DNA from 3 places in the Mesorhizobium sp. CNPSo 4670 genome. Region 1 is predicted to be linked to each of the others. Evidence: predicted binding sites of a transcription regulator. Region 1 holds the regulator's gene; each other region holds the start of a gene.
The links. Region 1 encodes PhoB, which activates phosphate uptake and scavenging genes when phosphate is short. Its sites were predicted from a motif close to TGTCATNNANCTGTCAT; they were not measured.

Region 1 (4,281 bases):
ATTTTTTCATAATATCCTCCCTGCGCCGCGTATGGCGCGACCAAACTGACCCGTAGGCCGGCACAGAGGCTCTATTTTTTCGAGCCTCGAAAAAATAGTGATCCAACGCCCGAACGCTGTCAACATCGATTCTGATGGATTTTGACGTCTCTCCAAGTTTTTTTCGAGCTCCGGAATAAATAATGACATGATGGTGGGGTTCTGCCAGAATTTGGCTTGGCGCATGTCGCCCCAAAAGTGCGCAGTGGTTTTGGGGCAACGACACGCGCAGAAACAAGTGCCTGAAGCGCGTCGCGTTTTCAGGCTTCGCTGATGGCCTTCGGGAGGCACGAAAGGCTGCAGCGACCGGGAGGATGTGAAAAAGCATGTCGGTCGGAATCCGCCACGACGATCTGCGCCGCCGCAACCGGGCGATGGTGATTGCGGCCGTGCGCCGCGCCGGACAGCCGTCCCGCACCGAGATCGCCGCGACCACGGGCCTCAGCCATTCGACCATATCGGCGATCTCCTCCGACCTCATCGGCGAAGGCATCCTGACTGAGAGCAAGCCGAGCGAGGCCGGCTCGCTCAAACGCGGCCGGCCGCAGGTCGGCCTCGGCCTCAATCCGGAAGCGGCGGCGGTGATGACCGTGGTGTTGTCGCTGAACTTCCTCTCGGTCGCCGTCATCGACTATGCCGGCCAGGTGATCGCCGAGGAACAGCGCCGGCTGGACACGCTGACCATGTCGCGCGACGCGCTGGTCGGTGAATGCGTTGCCATCGTACGCCGTCGTCTCGAAGACCCCGACCTCGACGTCCGCAGTGTCGCCCGCATCGCGCTGGCGATCCAGGGCATCACCGACACGCGTGCCCGCGCCATGCTGTGGTCACCGATCACGCCGCACACCGATATCGCCTTCGCCGACATACTCGAGGACGAGTTCGGCATCCCCGCCACCATGGAGAACGACTGCAATATGATGGCGATCGCGTTGCGCTGGCGCGACCCTGATCGCTACCGCGACGACTTCATCGCCATCCTGTTGTCGCACGGCATCGGCATGGGCCTGGTGTTGAAGGGCGAGTTGTTCACTGGCACTCATTCCTCAGGCGGCGAGTTCGGCCATATGATCCATCGGCCGCACGGCGCGCTGTGCCGCTGTGGTCGGCGGGGCTGCGTCGAGGCCTATGCCGGCAACTATGCCATCTGGCGGAACGCAAGGCAGATGAGCGAGGACGCGGAACCGGTGGCCGATGTCAGTGACGCCGACATGCGCGCCCTGGCGAGCGCGGCCCGCGAAAGGGATGGACCCGAGCGCGAGGCCTATCGCAAGGCCGGCGAGGCACTCGGCTACGGTCTCGGCAGCCTGTTCGCGCTGATCGATCCGGCGCCCGTCGCCATGGTCGGTGTCAGCGCCGCCGCCTTCGACCTGATCGAGCCGGCATTGCGCGAGGCGATTGCGCAGACCGCCGGCGGCCAGCATTCGCAATCGATTTCCTTCGACACCGAACCGAACGAACTGCCACTGATCCGCGAAGGCTGCGCGACGCGGGCGCTGACCTTCGTAGACCAGGAGATTTTCGCGCCCGGCACGCAGGCGAGATCCGGCCTCGGCGGCAAGAACGTTGCGTGAATAACGCGTCGGGATGTGTTGAGATTCAGGTTAGGCCGAGTCGAGAATGGCGGGTTCCGAGAACCGGAACGGAGCGGACATTTGGATCCGTGAGTACCGGAAGCGCTGGAAACTGCCGTTCGCAGGCAGGCATCACCTGAATATCAGCATATCCCTAATCTTCCCGGATTGCGTAGCCCGCCCCACGAATGGTGCGGATGACATCGGGCATGCGGCCATTGTTGACCGCCTTGCGCAGCCGGCCGACATGCACGTCGACCGTGCGTTCGTCGATGTAGATCGTCTCGCCCCAGACATTGTCGAGCAGCTGGCTGCGCGAGAACACACGGCCGGGATGGCGCATCATGAATTCGAGCAGGCGGAATTCGGTCGGTCCGAGCCGAATCTCGCTCTTCTTGCGATAGACCCTGTGCGATTCACGATCGAGCACGATGTCGCCGACCTTGAGCACGCTGGACAGCACTTCCGGCTTGGCGCGGCGCAGCAGCGCCTTGACCCTGGCCATGAACTCCGGCGTCGAGAACGGCTTGACCAGATAATCGTCGGCGCCGGTCGAGAGGCCGCGCACACGATCGCTTTCCTCGCCACGCGCGGTCAGCATGATGATCGGCAGCCGCTCGGTCTCGGGACGCATCCTTAGCCGGCGGCAGAGTTCGATTCCGGAAACCGCCGGCACCATCCAGTCCAGCACCAGAAGGTCGGGGACGTTCTCCTGCAGCCGGATCTCGGCCTCGTCGCCGCGCGTCACCACCTCGACCTGGTAGCCCTCGGACTCCAGATTGTAGCGGAGCAGCACACCCAGCGGCTCCTCATCCTCCACCACCATGATTCGTGGCGCGATCATCGACTGGTCACCCCTGCCGTCATGCCGCCGGCGCGGACATTGCCGTCTCGTCCTGCTTCGGACGATTGGCGGGCAGCTGCGTACCGGTCAAAACATAATACGCATTTTCCGCGATGTTGGTGACGTGATCGCCGATGCGTTCGAGGTTCTTGGCGCAGAACAACAGATGCGTGCAGGCGGTGATGTTGCGCGGGTCTTCCATCATGTAGGTCAGGAGTTCGCGGAACACGGAGGTGTATTTGACGTCGATGCGCTCGTCGTCGGCGCGCAGCTTCGCCAAAGCCGCCGCGTCGCGCGCCGTATATTCCTCGATGACGCCCTGCACCTGGATCAGCACCAGCTGCGCCATTGCGTCGATGGAGTGCGACAGGTCGCGTGGGGTGACGCTGAGGCCGACGGTGCCGACGCGCTTGGCGATGTTCTTGGCAAGGTCGCCGATACGCTCGAGGTCGCCGGCCATGCGGATCGAACCGACGACATGGCGCAGATCGTCGGCCATCGGCTGACGCTTGGCGATCAGTGTGATGGCGCGGTCGTCGAGTTCACGCTGGCGCGCATCCATGATCGCATCGTCGGAGACGACGCGCTGCGCCAGGGCGTTGTCGGAATTCAACAGCGCCTTGGTGGCGCCGCCGACCATCGAGCCGGCGAGGTCGCCCATGTCGCGGATCAGCCTGCTGATCTGTCCGAGATCCTCGTCGAAAGAAGCCACTGTGTGTTCGCCCATGATCTTAGTCCTCGTATGCCTGAGCTCAGCCGAAGCGGCCGGTGATGTAGTCCTGCGTGCGCTTCTCGCGGGGCGACGTGAAGATCTTCTCGGTGCGGTCGAACTCGACCAGTTCGCCCAGATACATGAAGGCCGTCTGCTTCGACACGCGCGCCGCCTGCTGCATGTTGTGGGTGACGATGACGATCGTGTAGTCGGCTTGCAACTCGTCGATCAGCTCTTCGATCTTGGCGGTCGACAGCGGGTCAAGCGCCGAGGCCGGCTCGTCGAGCAGGATGACTTCCGGCTTCACCGCCACGGTGCGGGCGATGCAGAGTCGCTGCTGCTGGCCGCCTGAGAGGCTGAGGCCGCTGGCGTTGAGCTTGTCCTTGACTTCGGTCCACAGTGCGGCGCGCTTCAGCGCCTGCTCGACACGGCCGTCCATCTCGGACTTGCTGATCTTCTCGTAGAGCCTGACGCCGAAGGCGATGTTTTCATAGATCGACATCGGGAACGGCGTCGGTTTCTGGAACACCATGCCGATCTTGGTCCGCAGCAGGTTGAGGTCCTGCGAGCGGTCGAGAACGTTCTGCCCGTCGAGCAGCACCTGGCCCTCGGCCGTCTGCTTGGGATAGAGCTCGTAGATGCGATTGAAGACGCGCAGCAGCGTCGACTTCCCGCAGCCCGAAGGTCCGATGAAGGCGGTGACGCTGCGCTCGGGCAGCGACAGCGTGATGTCCTTCAGCGCCTTGCTCTGGCCGTAGTAGAAGTTGAGGTTCTTGACCTCGATCTTGGCCTTGCCGGCAATTGCCTCGGCGGCGATCGTCATGTCTGGAGACAACATCTGGCTCATTTGTCCTCTCTGCGTCCGGTCAGGCTGCGAGCAAAGATGCTGAGCGCGAGAACCGTCAATGTGATGATGAGTGCACCGGTCCAGGCCAGTTGCTGCCATTCCTCGTAAGGGCTGAGAGCGAACTGGAAGATGGTCACTGGCAGGCTGGCCATCGGCGCGTTGAGATTGCTCGACCAGAACTGGTTGTTGAGCGCTGTAAAGAGCAGCGGCGCCGTCTCGCCGGAGATACGGGCGATCGACAGCAATATGCCGGTGACGATGCCTG
Region 2 (4,281 bases), on a different contig from region 1:
ACGAGTTCGACCGTGTCGAGGCTGTCGGCGCCCAGATCATCGATGAAGCTCGCCTGCTCCGTCACTTTGTCGGCATCGACACCAAGGTGCTCGATGACGATCTTTTTGACGCGCTCTGCGGTGTCACTCATTTGGGGCATCCTCGTCTTTTGTTTGTCTGTCTTCGTTAGCGGGCAGAATGCCGCTAATCAAGCTGAAAGATGGTCCTGCCGGAAACGCAACGGCCACGGACCGGTTTTTGCCCGAACCGCCGGGTTGCGGGCCGCATTACACGAAAAATAGCTGAGGTCCAAGCCGAAATGGTCTCTTTTCACAAGCCGGCAACAACTCCGCCGGACCTCGTTCAGATCATCGCCATGCCGCCATTCACATGGATGGTCTGGCCGGTGACGTAGGCGGCTTCGTTGGAGGCGAGATAGGCAACGGCGGATGCGACTTCGGCGCCGGTGCCCATGCGGCGCGTCGGGATCGCCGCCATGATCGCCTCCTTCTGCTTGTCGTTGAGCTTGTCGGTCATCGCCGATTCGATGAAGCCCGGGGCGACGCAGTTGACTGTGATGTTGCGGGTGGCGATCTCCTGCGCCAGCGATTTGGAAAAGCCGATCATGCCGGCCTTGGAGGCGCAATAGTTGGCCTGGCCGGGATTGCCGGTGACGCCGACAACCGAGGTGATGTTGATGATACGGCCGTGACGGCGGCGCATCATTGGATGGGTGAGTTCGCGGGTCAGCCTGAAGACAGCGGTCAGGTTGACCTCGAGCACGGTGTCCCAGTCGGCGTCCGACATGCGCACGAACAGCCCGTCCTTGGTGATGCCGGCATTGTTGACCAGGATGTCGACACCTTCGAGGTCGGCCTCCGCCTTCTGGCCGAGCGCCTTGACCTCATCACGGTTCGACAGGTTGGCCGGGAACAGCTTGACCCGATCGCCAAGCTCGGCGGCCAGCGTCTCCAGTTTCTCGACCCGCGTGCCATGCAGGCCAACGATCGCGCCTTGCGCATGCAGGACCCTGGCGATCGCCTCGCCAATGCCTCCCGATGCGCCGGTGACGAGTGCCTTGCGGCCAGTCAATTCGAACATTTTTGTCTCCTGATTGAGAAGAGAACACCCTTTGCACGGGCAGGGTCAAATGGCACTAGATTAAGCAAGCGTCGCCAGCACCGCCTCGACATCAGCCGCAGAGCCGACCGACGCGGTGGCGATGTCGCGGTTGATACGCCGCGCCAGGCCTGAAAGCACCTTTCCGGCGCCGATCTCGTAAAGCGTGGCGATGCCGTTTGCGCCGAACCATTCCACAGTCTCGCGCCAGCGCACGCGGGCAATCACCTGCTCGACCAGACGCCGCGCGATCTCGTCCGGATCGTTGGTCGGGGTGACGGTGACGTTGGAGACGATGGGAACCACCGGGGCGGCCTTCGCCACGCTGGCCAGAGCCTCGCGCATGATCTCGGCCGCCGGCGTCATCAGCGCGGAGTGGAAAGGCGCCGAAACCTGCAGCATCAGCGCCCGCTTGGCGCCCTTTTCCGTGCAAAGTTTCGCCGCCAGCTCCACTGCGCCCTTTGTGCCTGAAATGACCAGTTGGCCGCCGCCATTGTCGTTCGCCACCTGGCAGACAGAGCCTGCCCCTTGGGCAGCCTCGGCGCAGGCAGCTTCTACATCCGCCTGTTCCAGCCCGATGATTGCCGCCATGGCGCCCTCGCCGGCCGGCACCGCTGCCTGCATGGCATTGCCCCGGATGCGCAGCAGCCTGGCGGCATCGGCAACCGAAACGAAGCCGGCGGCCGCGAGCGCCGAATATTCGCCCAGCGAATGGCCGGCGACATAGGCGACCTTGTCCTTCAGCGAGAAGCCGCGCGATTCCAGCGCCCTGATCGCGGCCAGCGACACCGCCATCAGCGCCGGCTGCGCATTGGCGGTGAGCGTCAACGTCTCCTCTGGCCCTTCCCAGATCAGCTTCGACAGGTTTTCGCCAAGTGCGTCGTCGACCTCCTGGAAGATCCTGCGCGCCTCGGGAAAGGCATCGGCGAGATCCTTGCCCATGCCGACAGCCTGGCTGCCTTGTCCAGGAAAGGTGAATGCAACGGCCATGCGAGGGCTCCCAAGGGCTGGTTTTGCTTGCCTGATAGTCGGGTTTTTCTTGCCTGTGACGCAAGGCAGGCCGCCAAGTCAAGCCCAGTTCGACCCTGGCCGGCGGCACCATCGCCGGCCGAGTGCCTGTTCCGAAAGGCTTTTTGGCGATCACTCCTGATGAAAACCGCTCACGAATCGTTTGCTGGCTCTTCTTATTTCCGCCACAGGCGCTAGCTTTGCGTGACAATTATATGACAATCGAGTGACGAGTTTGTCGCTGGGTGGGGAAGTTAAAGTGGCAAAGAGTTCTAAACGCGTCGGCAAAGCCGCGCCACAGTTCCTGGAAGACGACCCGTCTACCGGCTATCTGCCGGGCAGGACATGGCCGGTCGTGCGCTATGGGCTGGTCAGCCTGGCGATCGCGGCCGTCATGGTGTTTGCCATCGAATTGATCGTGCGCGGCGACTTTGCCGGCACGGTCGCCTTCTTCCTGCAGCCGCTCAAGCCGGGCTGGACCACCATCGTCGTGTTCGCGCTGATCCTGATCGGCCTCGATGCCGTGCTTGGCCGCAGCCACCAGAGCCTGATGATCGTCGCGCCGCTGACCCTGTCCCTTGCCTTCGTCGGCCACCAGAAGTCGCATTATCTCGGCGATCCGCTCTATCCCACCGATTTCCTCTACGCCCGCCAGATCTTCGCGCTGCTGCCGCTCCTGGTGCGCGACCGGCCGATGACCGCGCTGGCCATGGTCGCGGGCATCGTCGCCGGCCTGTCGCTGCTCGTCTATGGCTGGCGGCTATGGCGCCGCAGGGTTCCGGCGCTCAGCCGCAAGGGCCGCCTTGCCCGGCTGACGCTGGCGGTGCCGCTGCTCGCCTTCTTCGTTTCGATCATGGACTATGCCACCTTCTCCTGGACCAGGGACCGGCTGCAGATCATCCCGATCATGTGGGACCAGAAGGAAAACTATGCCTCCAACGGCTTTGCCCTGGCCTTCGCTCTCAACGTGCCGATGGCGCATGTCTCGGCGCCGCCGGGCTATTCCGACAAGGCAATCGCGGCGATCGACAGGACCGATGTGACCGCCTCGATGCCGGCCGAAAAACCCGACATCATCATCGTCATGAGCGAATCCTTCTGGGATCCGACCAAGCTGCCCGGCGTCACCATCACGCCCGACCCGATCCCCAACGTGCGGGCGCTGCGTTCGGGCTCGATGTTCTCGCCCGAATTCGGCGGCATGACCGCCAACATCGAGTTTGAGGCGCTGACCGGCTTTTCCAACGCCTTCCTGCCGGCTGGCAGCATCCCCTATCAGCAATATGTGCGCACGCCGACGCCTTCGCTCGCGACGTTCCTCAAGAGCCAGGGTTACCGGGCGCGCGCCATCCATCCCGGCACCAACTGGTTCTGGAACCGTGGCGCGGTCTACGCAGATTTCGGCTTCAACGATTTCAAATCAGAAGAGACGCTGCCGCCCTTGCAGAAGCGCGGGCCGCTGGCGTCCGATGCGGCGATGACCGACGAGATCATCAGCGAGGCCGACGCCAGCGATGAGCCGGTGTTCTTTTTTGCTGTCAGTCTGCAAAACCACGGTCCCTACGAGCCGAACCGCTATTACAATCCTACACACACGGTGCAGGCACCTATCAGCCAATGGGCACGTGAATCGCTGCTCAGCTACGCCGAGGGGTCAGCCGACGCCGATCGTGGCCTTGAACGCCTTGTCGAATGGGCGAAGAAACGCTCCCGTCCCACCGTGATCGCCTTCTTCGGCGACCATCTGCCGCCGCTGGGGCCGGTCTATGTCGAAACCGGCTTCCTGAAAGACAATGTCGCGCCGCGCAAGGAACCGACGCCGCAAGCCGCACTTGAACATCACCAGACGCCGCTGATCATCTGGTCGAACCACTCCGGTCCGGTCGAGAACCTGGGCGCGGTGAGCCCGGCGTTCCTGCCCTATCATATCCTCACCACCGCCGGCATCACCCACCCATACTACACCGGCTTCCTGGGTGAGATGCGCGAACGCTACCGCGTCGTCGACCGCAATTTGTTGCTGACGCCGACGGGCGAAGCCACGCCCGATTGGGCACGGCAGAAGGAGATCGACCCGACGATCCGCGATTTCCGCCTGCTGCAGTACGACATGATGTTCGGCAAACGCCTCGCGGCGCCGGATTTCTTCCCCGAAACGGTCGACAAGGTCGTCG
Region 3 (4,281 bases), on a different contig from region 1:
CTTGGGATAATCCGGAATGGTGCGGATCGCGGCAAGCAATGAGTCTTCGAGGGAGGATTTCATGGGTCGAGATTACCTGAAACGGAGATTCTTGCGCGACAATTGTTCGATCGAACTGCAGCCCATCAGCTTCATGCCGCGCTCGATCTCGACCCGCATCTGTTCGAGTGCCCGTTCGACGCCCGGCTGGCCGGCCGCCGCGAGCGGGAACAGATAGTAGCGGCCCACGCCGACCGCCTTGGCGCCGAGCGACAGCGCCTTCAGCACATGCGTGCCGCGCTGCACGCCGCCATCCATGATGACGTCGATCTTGTCGCCGACCGCATCGACGATCTCGGCAAGCTGGTCGAACGCCGCCCGCGAACCATCCAGTTGCCGGCCGCCATGGTTCGACAGCACGATGCCGCTGCAGCCGATCTCGACGGCGCGTTTGGCGTCCTCCACCGACATGACGCCCTTGAGGCAGAACGGACCCGACCACAGCCTGACCATCTCGGCGACATCGTCCCACGTCATCGACGGGTCGAGCATCTCGGTGAAGTAACGGCTGATCGACATGGTGCCGCCGCCCATGTCGACATGCTCATCCAGTTGCGGCAGCTTGAACCCCTCATGGGTGAAATAATTGATTGCCCAGGCCGGCTTGATCGCGAACTGCAGCATTCCGGCCAGGTTGAGCTTGAAGGGGATGGCAAAGCCGGTGCGTTTGTCGCGCTCGCGGTTTCCCCCTGTGATGCTGTCGACGGTCAGCATCATCACTTCGACGCCAACCTCCTTTGCCCGCTGCATCATCGCCCGGTTGAGGCCGCGATCCCGGTGGAAATAGAACTGGTAGACCTGCGGGCCGCTGCTGATCCCGCGCGCCTCCTCGAGGCTGACGGTGCCAAGCGAGGAGACGCCGAACATCGTGCCGTACTTGGCGGCCGCCTTGGCGACCGCGCGCTCGCCCTGATGGTGGAACAGCCGCTGCAAGGCGGTCGGCGAGCAATAGACCGGCATCGCCAGCTTCTGGCCCATCACCGTCACCGACAAGTCGATCTCGCTGACGCCACGCAGGACGTTGGGAACCAGGTCGCAGGTCTCGAAGCTTTCGGTGTTGCGGCGATAGGTGACTTCATCGTCCGCCGCGCCGTCGATGTAGTCGAAGATCGGTCCCGGCAGCCGCCGCTGCGCCATGCGGCGGAAATCGGAAAAATTGTGACAGTCGCTGAGCCGCATCATTGATTTCCAGACGTCATATCGGGGCAATCGCTTCGCCACCGTTTGGTGCGTCGAATATCAACCTGTTGTCTCCATGCCAACGGCCTAATTGCCGAGCTGCCCCACGAGCTACAACCGCACGCACAAAAAGGGGCGCCCGAAGCGCCCCTTGCGTCGAAAACCGGCAACTGGCGAAGATTACATGCCGAGATCGGAACGAAGCTCGGCTTTGGCCACGTCGTATTCGGCCTTGAAGTCGTCCCGGTTGAGCAGGACGGCGGCGATCACGCTGCCGGAAATCTTGCCCATCTCGACGTCGGACGCATAGTGGATACCGCCGACCTCACGATTGTGGGCGTATTCAGCCGCACGCGCCATGATCTCGGCGCGCTTTTCCGGAACCATGTCGGACAGGATGATGCCCATCATGGTGCCGACGGTGGCATGGCCGGAAGGCCACGAACCCGAGCTGGACAGCTTGACCGCGGGCTTGACGAGGTCGCTGAGCTGGTGCGGACGCGGACGCTTCCAGACATCCTTGGCCGGATCGACGACAGCGCCTTCGGTGGCCACCACGCGATCGAAGAAAGCACTGAATTTCGGCAGCGTTTCCTTGTTGAACTTCGGCCCCATGACATTGGCGAAGCGCCAGACATTCTCCTCGGCGTCGGCAACTGCGCTGGCCACCATCTCAGGTGTGCGCGTCACCTGCAGAGTCAGCACCTCGCCAAGTTCGGCCTTGGTCTGCGCCGAGTCGTTTGCCGGCGGCGGCGGCAGGATCATCGTCAGGTCGACATCCTTGTTTGTGACGAAGGGCTGGGCGTCTTCTGCTTGCGCGGCCGAGCCGACGATGAGCAGCAGCAAGCCTGCCGCGAGCGATGCGTATCTTTTCATGAGTGCGATCCTTTGATGAGAGCGGCACAGGATCGCCAGATGCGGTGACGGCCATGTGACACCACGGGCCCCCCAAATACAAAAGGGCGCCTTTCGGCGCCCTTTTGTGATCGTATGGCTGTGCGCGGTTTAGTGCGCCACGCCTTCCCACACCTTGCGCTTGGTGAGATAGACCAGCGCGCCGAACAGGAGCAGGAACACCAGCACGCGGAAGCCAGTCTTCTTGCGGTCTTCCATGTGCGGCTCGGCCGCCCACATCAGGAAGGCCGACACGTCGCGGGCATACTGATCGACCGTCTGCGGCGAGCCGTCATCATAAGTCACCTGTCCGTCGGAGAGCGGCTTGGGCATCTTCAGCGACACGCCCGACACGAAGTATGGGTTGTAATGGGTGCCCTCCGGAATGACCATGCCGGCAGGCGGCGTCTGGTCGTAGCCGGTCAGCAGCGAATGGATGTAGTCCGGCCCGCCCGCGGCATACTGGGTGAAGATGTCGAAGACGAACTGCGGGAAGCCGCGCTCGACGCCGCGCGCTTTGGCTAGCAGCGACATGTCGGGCGGAGCAGCACCACCATTGGCGGATGCAGCCGCCTGCTCGTTGGGGAAAGGCGGCGGGAAATAATCGGACGGCTTGCCGGGGCGATCGAACATGTCGCCGGCATCGTTGGGGCCGTCATGGATCGTGTACCCGGCCGACAGCGACTTGATCTGCGCGTCGGAATAGCCGAGGTCCGACAGCGTACGGAATGCCACGAGATTCATCGAGTGACAGGCCGAGCAGACTTCCTTGTAAACCTTCAGGCCGCGCTGCAACTGCGCTTTGTCATAGGTGCCGAACGGGCCGGCAAAGCTCCAGCTGATTTCCTTCGGCTCATCAATCGGAAAATGCGTCGGCGCGGCCGCGTTGTGTGCCTCTTCGGCTGCGATCGCCCAAGTGCCTGCGGCCCCAGTGCCGGCGGCCACAAGGCCGATCAGCGCCAGCGAGGTGAGAATCTTTTTCATGCCAAATCCCCTTAGATTCTCTACCGCTCAGCCCTTGGTCTCTGGTGAGGCCGCGGCACCCGCCAGATGTCCGCCGCCGCCCTTGTTCTTCTCGAGCACAGCCTCGGTGATCGAATTCGGCAGCCGCCGCGGTGTCTCGATCAGCCCGAGCACCGGCAGCGCGACCAGGAAGAAGGCGAAGTAGAACAGCGTCGCCATCTGCGCCATGAACACATAGCTGCCCTCGGCAGGCTGCGAGCCCAGCCAGCCAAGCAGGACGGCGTCAGCGACGAACAGCCAGAAGAACAGTTTGTACCAGGGCCGGTAGACAGCCGAACGCACCTTCGAAGTGTCGAGCCACGGCACCAGGAACAGCATGACGATGGCGCCGAACATGCAGATCACGCCGCCGAGCTTGGAATTGATCGGCCCGATGTTGAAAGTGATGGCGCGCAGGATCGCGTAGAACGGCAGGAAGTACCATTCAGGCACAATATGCGCCGGTGTCTTCAACGGATTGGCTACGATGTAATTGTCGGGTGCCATAAGAAAATTCGGAATGTAGAAGACGAAATAGGCAAAGAAGAACAGGAACACGATCGAACCGAACGCGTCCTTGATGGTCGCATAGGGGGTGAAGGCGACGGTGTCGGTCTTCGACTTGACCTCGATGCCGGTCGGATTGCTCTGGCCGGTGACGTGCAATGCCCAGATATGCAGAATGACGACCCCGGCGATCATGAACGGCAAGAGGTAGTGCAGCGAGAAAAAGCGGTTCAGTGTCGGATTGTCGACGGCGAAGCCGCCGAGCAGCAGCTGCTGGATCCATTCGCCGACCAGCGGGATGGCGCTGAAGAAGCCGGTGATGACGGTGGCGCCCCAGAAGCTCATCTGTCCCCAAGGCAGCACGTAGCCCATGAAGGCCGTCGCCATCATCAGGAGGTAGATGATGCAGCCGAGGATCCACAGCAGCTCGCGCGGCGCCTTGTAGGAGCCGTAGTAGAGGCCGCGAAAGATGTGGACATAAACGGCCATAAAGAAGAACGAGGCGCCTGTGGCATGGAGATAGCGCAACAGCCATCCAGAATTCACGTCGCGCATGATCTTCTCGACCGAATCGAAGGCGAGAGTGGTGTCGGCCGCATAGTGCATGGCCAGCACGATGCCGGTGATGATCTGCGACGCCAGCATGATCGCCAGGATGCC

Region 2: AC0ZT5_RS22075 (LTA synthase family protein) is a predicted target of PhoB. The motif match lies at 2,312-2,328, and genes of this name have one in related genera.
Region 3: AC0ZT5_RS14700 (acid phosphatase) is a predicted target of PhoB. The motif match lies at 2,139-2,155, and genes of this name have one in related genera.

Annotation. Positions count from the first base shown of each region.
Region 1 covers NZ_JBWJFQ010000005.1:96,602-100,882, forward strand. Annotated here, with positions in the region: gene xylF (D-xylose ABC transporter substrate-binding protein) at 1-10, opposite strand, end outside; gene AC0ZT5_RS11300 (ROK family protein) at 366-1,613, shown strand; gene phoB (phosphate regulon transcriptional regulator PhoB) at 1,768-2,457, opposite strand; gene phoU (phosphate signaling complex protein PhoU) at 2,477-3,184, opposite strand; gene pstB (phosphate ABC transporter ATP-binding protein PstB) at 3,210-4,016, opposite strand; gene pstA (phosphate ABC transporter permease PstA) at 4,013-4,281, opposite strand, start outside.
Region 2 covers NZ_JBWJFQ010000014.1:42,427-46,707, reverse strand. Annotated here, with positions in the region: gene AC0ZT5_RS22090 (acyl carrier protein) at 1-131, opposite strand, end outside; gene fabG (3-oxoacyl-[acyl-carrier-protein] reductase) at 344-1,081, opposite strand; gene fabD (ACP S-malonyltransferase) at 1,142-2,089, opposite strand; gene AC0ZT5_RS22075 (LTA synthase family protein) at 2,343-4,281, shown strand, end outside.
Region 3 covers NZ_JBWJFQ010000007.1:182,191-186,471, forward strand. Annotated here, with positions in the region: gene AC0ZT5_RS14690 (adenine phosphoribosyltransferase) at 1-63, opposite strand, end outside; gene AC0ZT5_RS14695 (alpha-hydroxy acid oxidase) at 73-1,218, opposite strand; gene AC0ZT5_RS14700 (acid phosphatase) at 1,399-2,094, opposite strand; gene AC0ZT5_RS14705 (cytochrome c1) at 2,224-3,096, opposite strand; gene AC0ZT5_RS14710 (cytochrome b) at 3,124-4,281, opposite strand, start outside.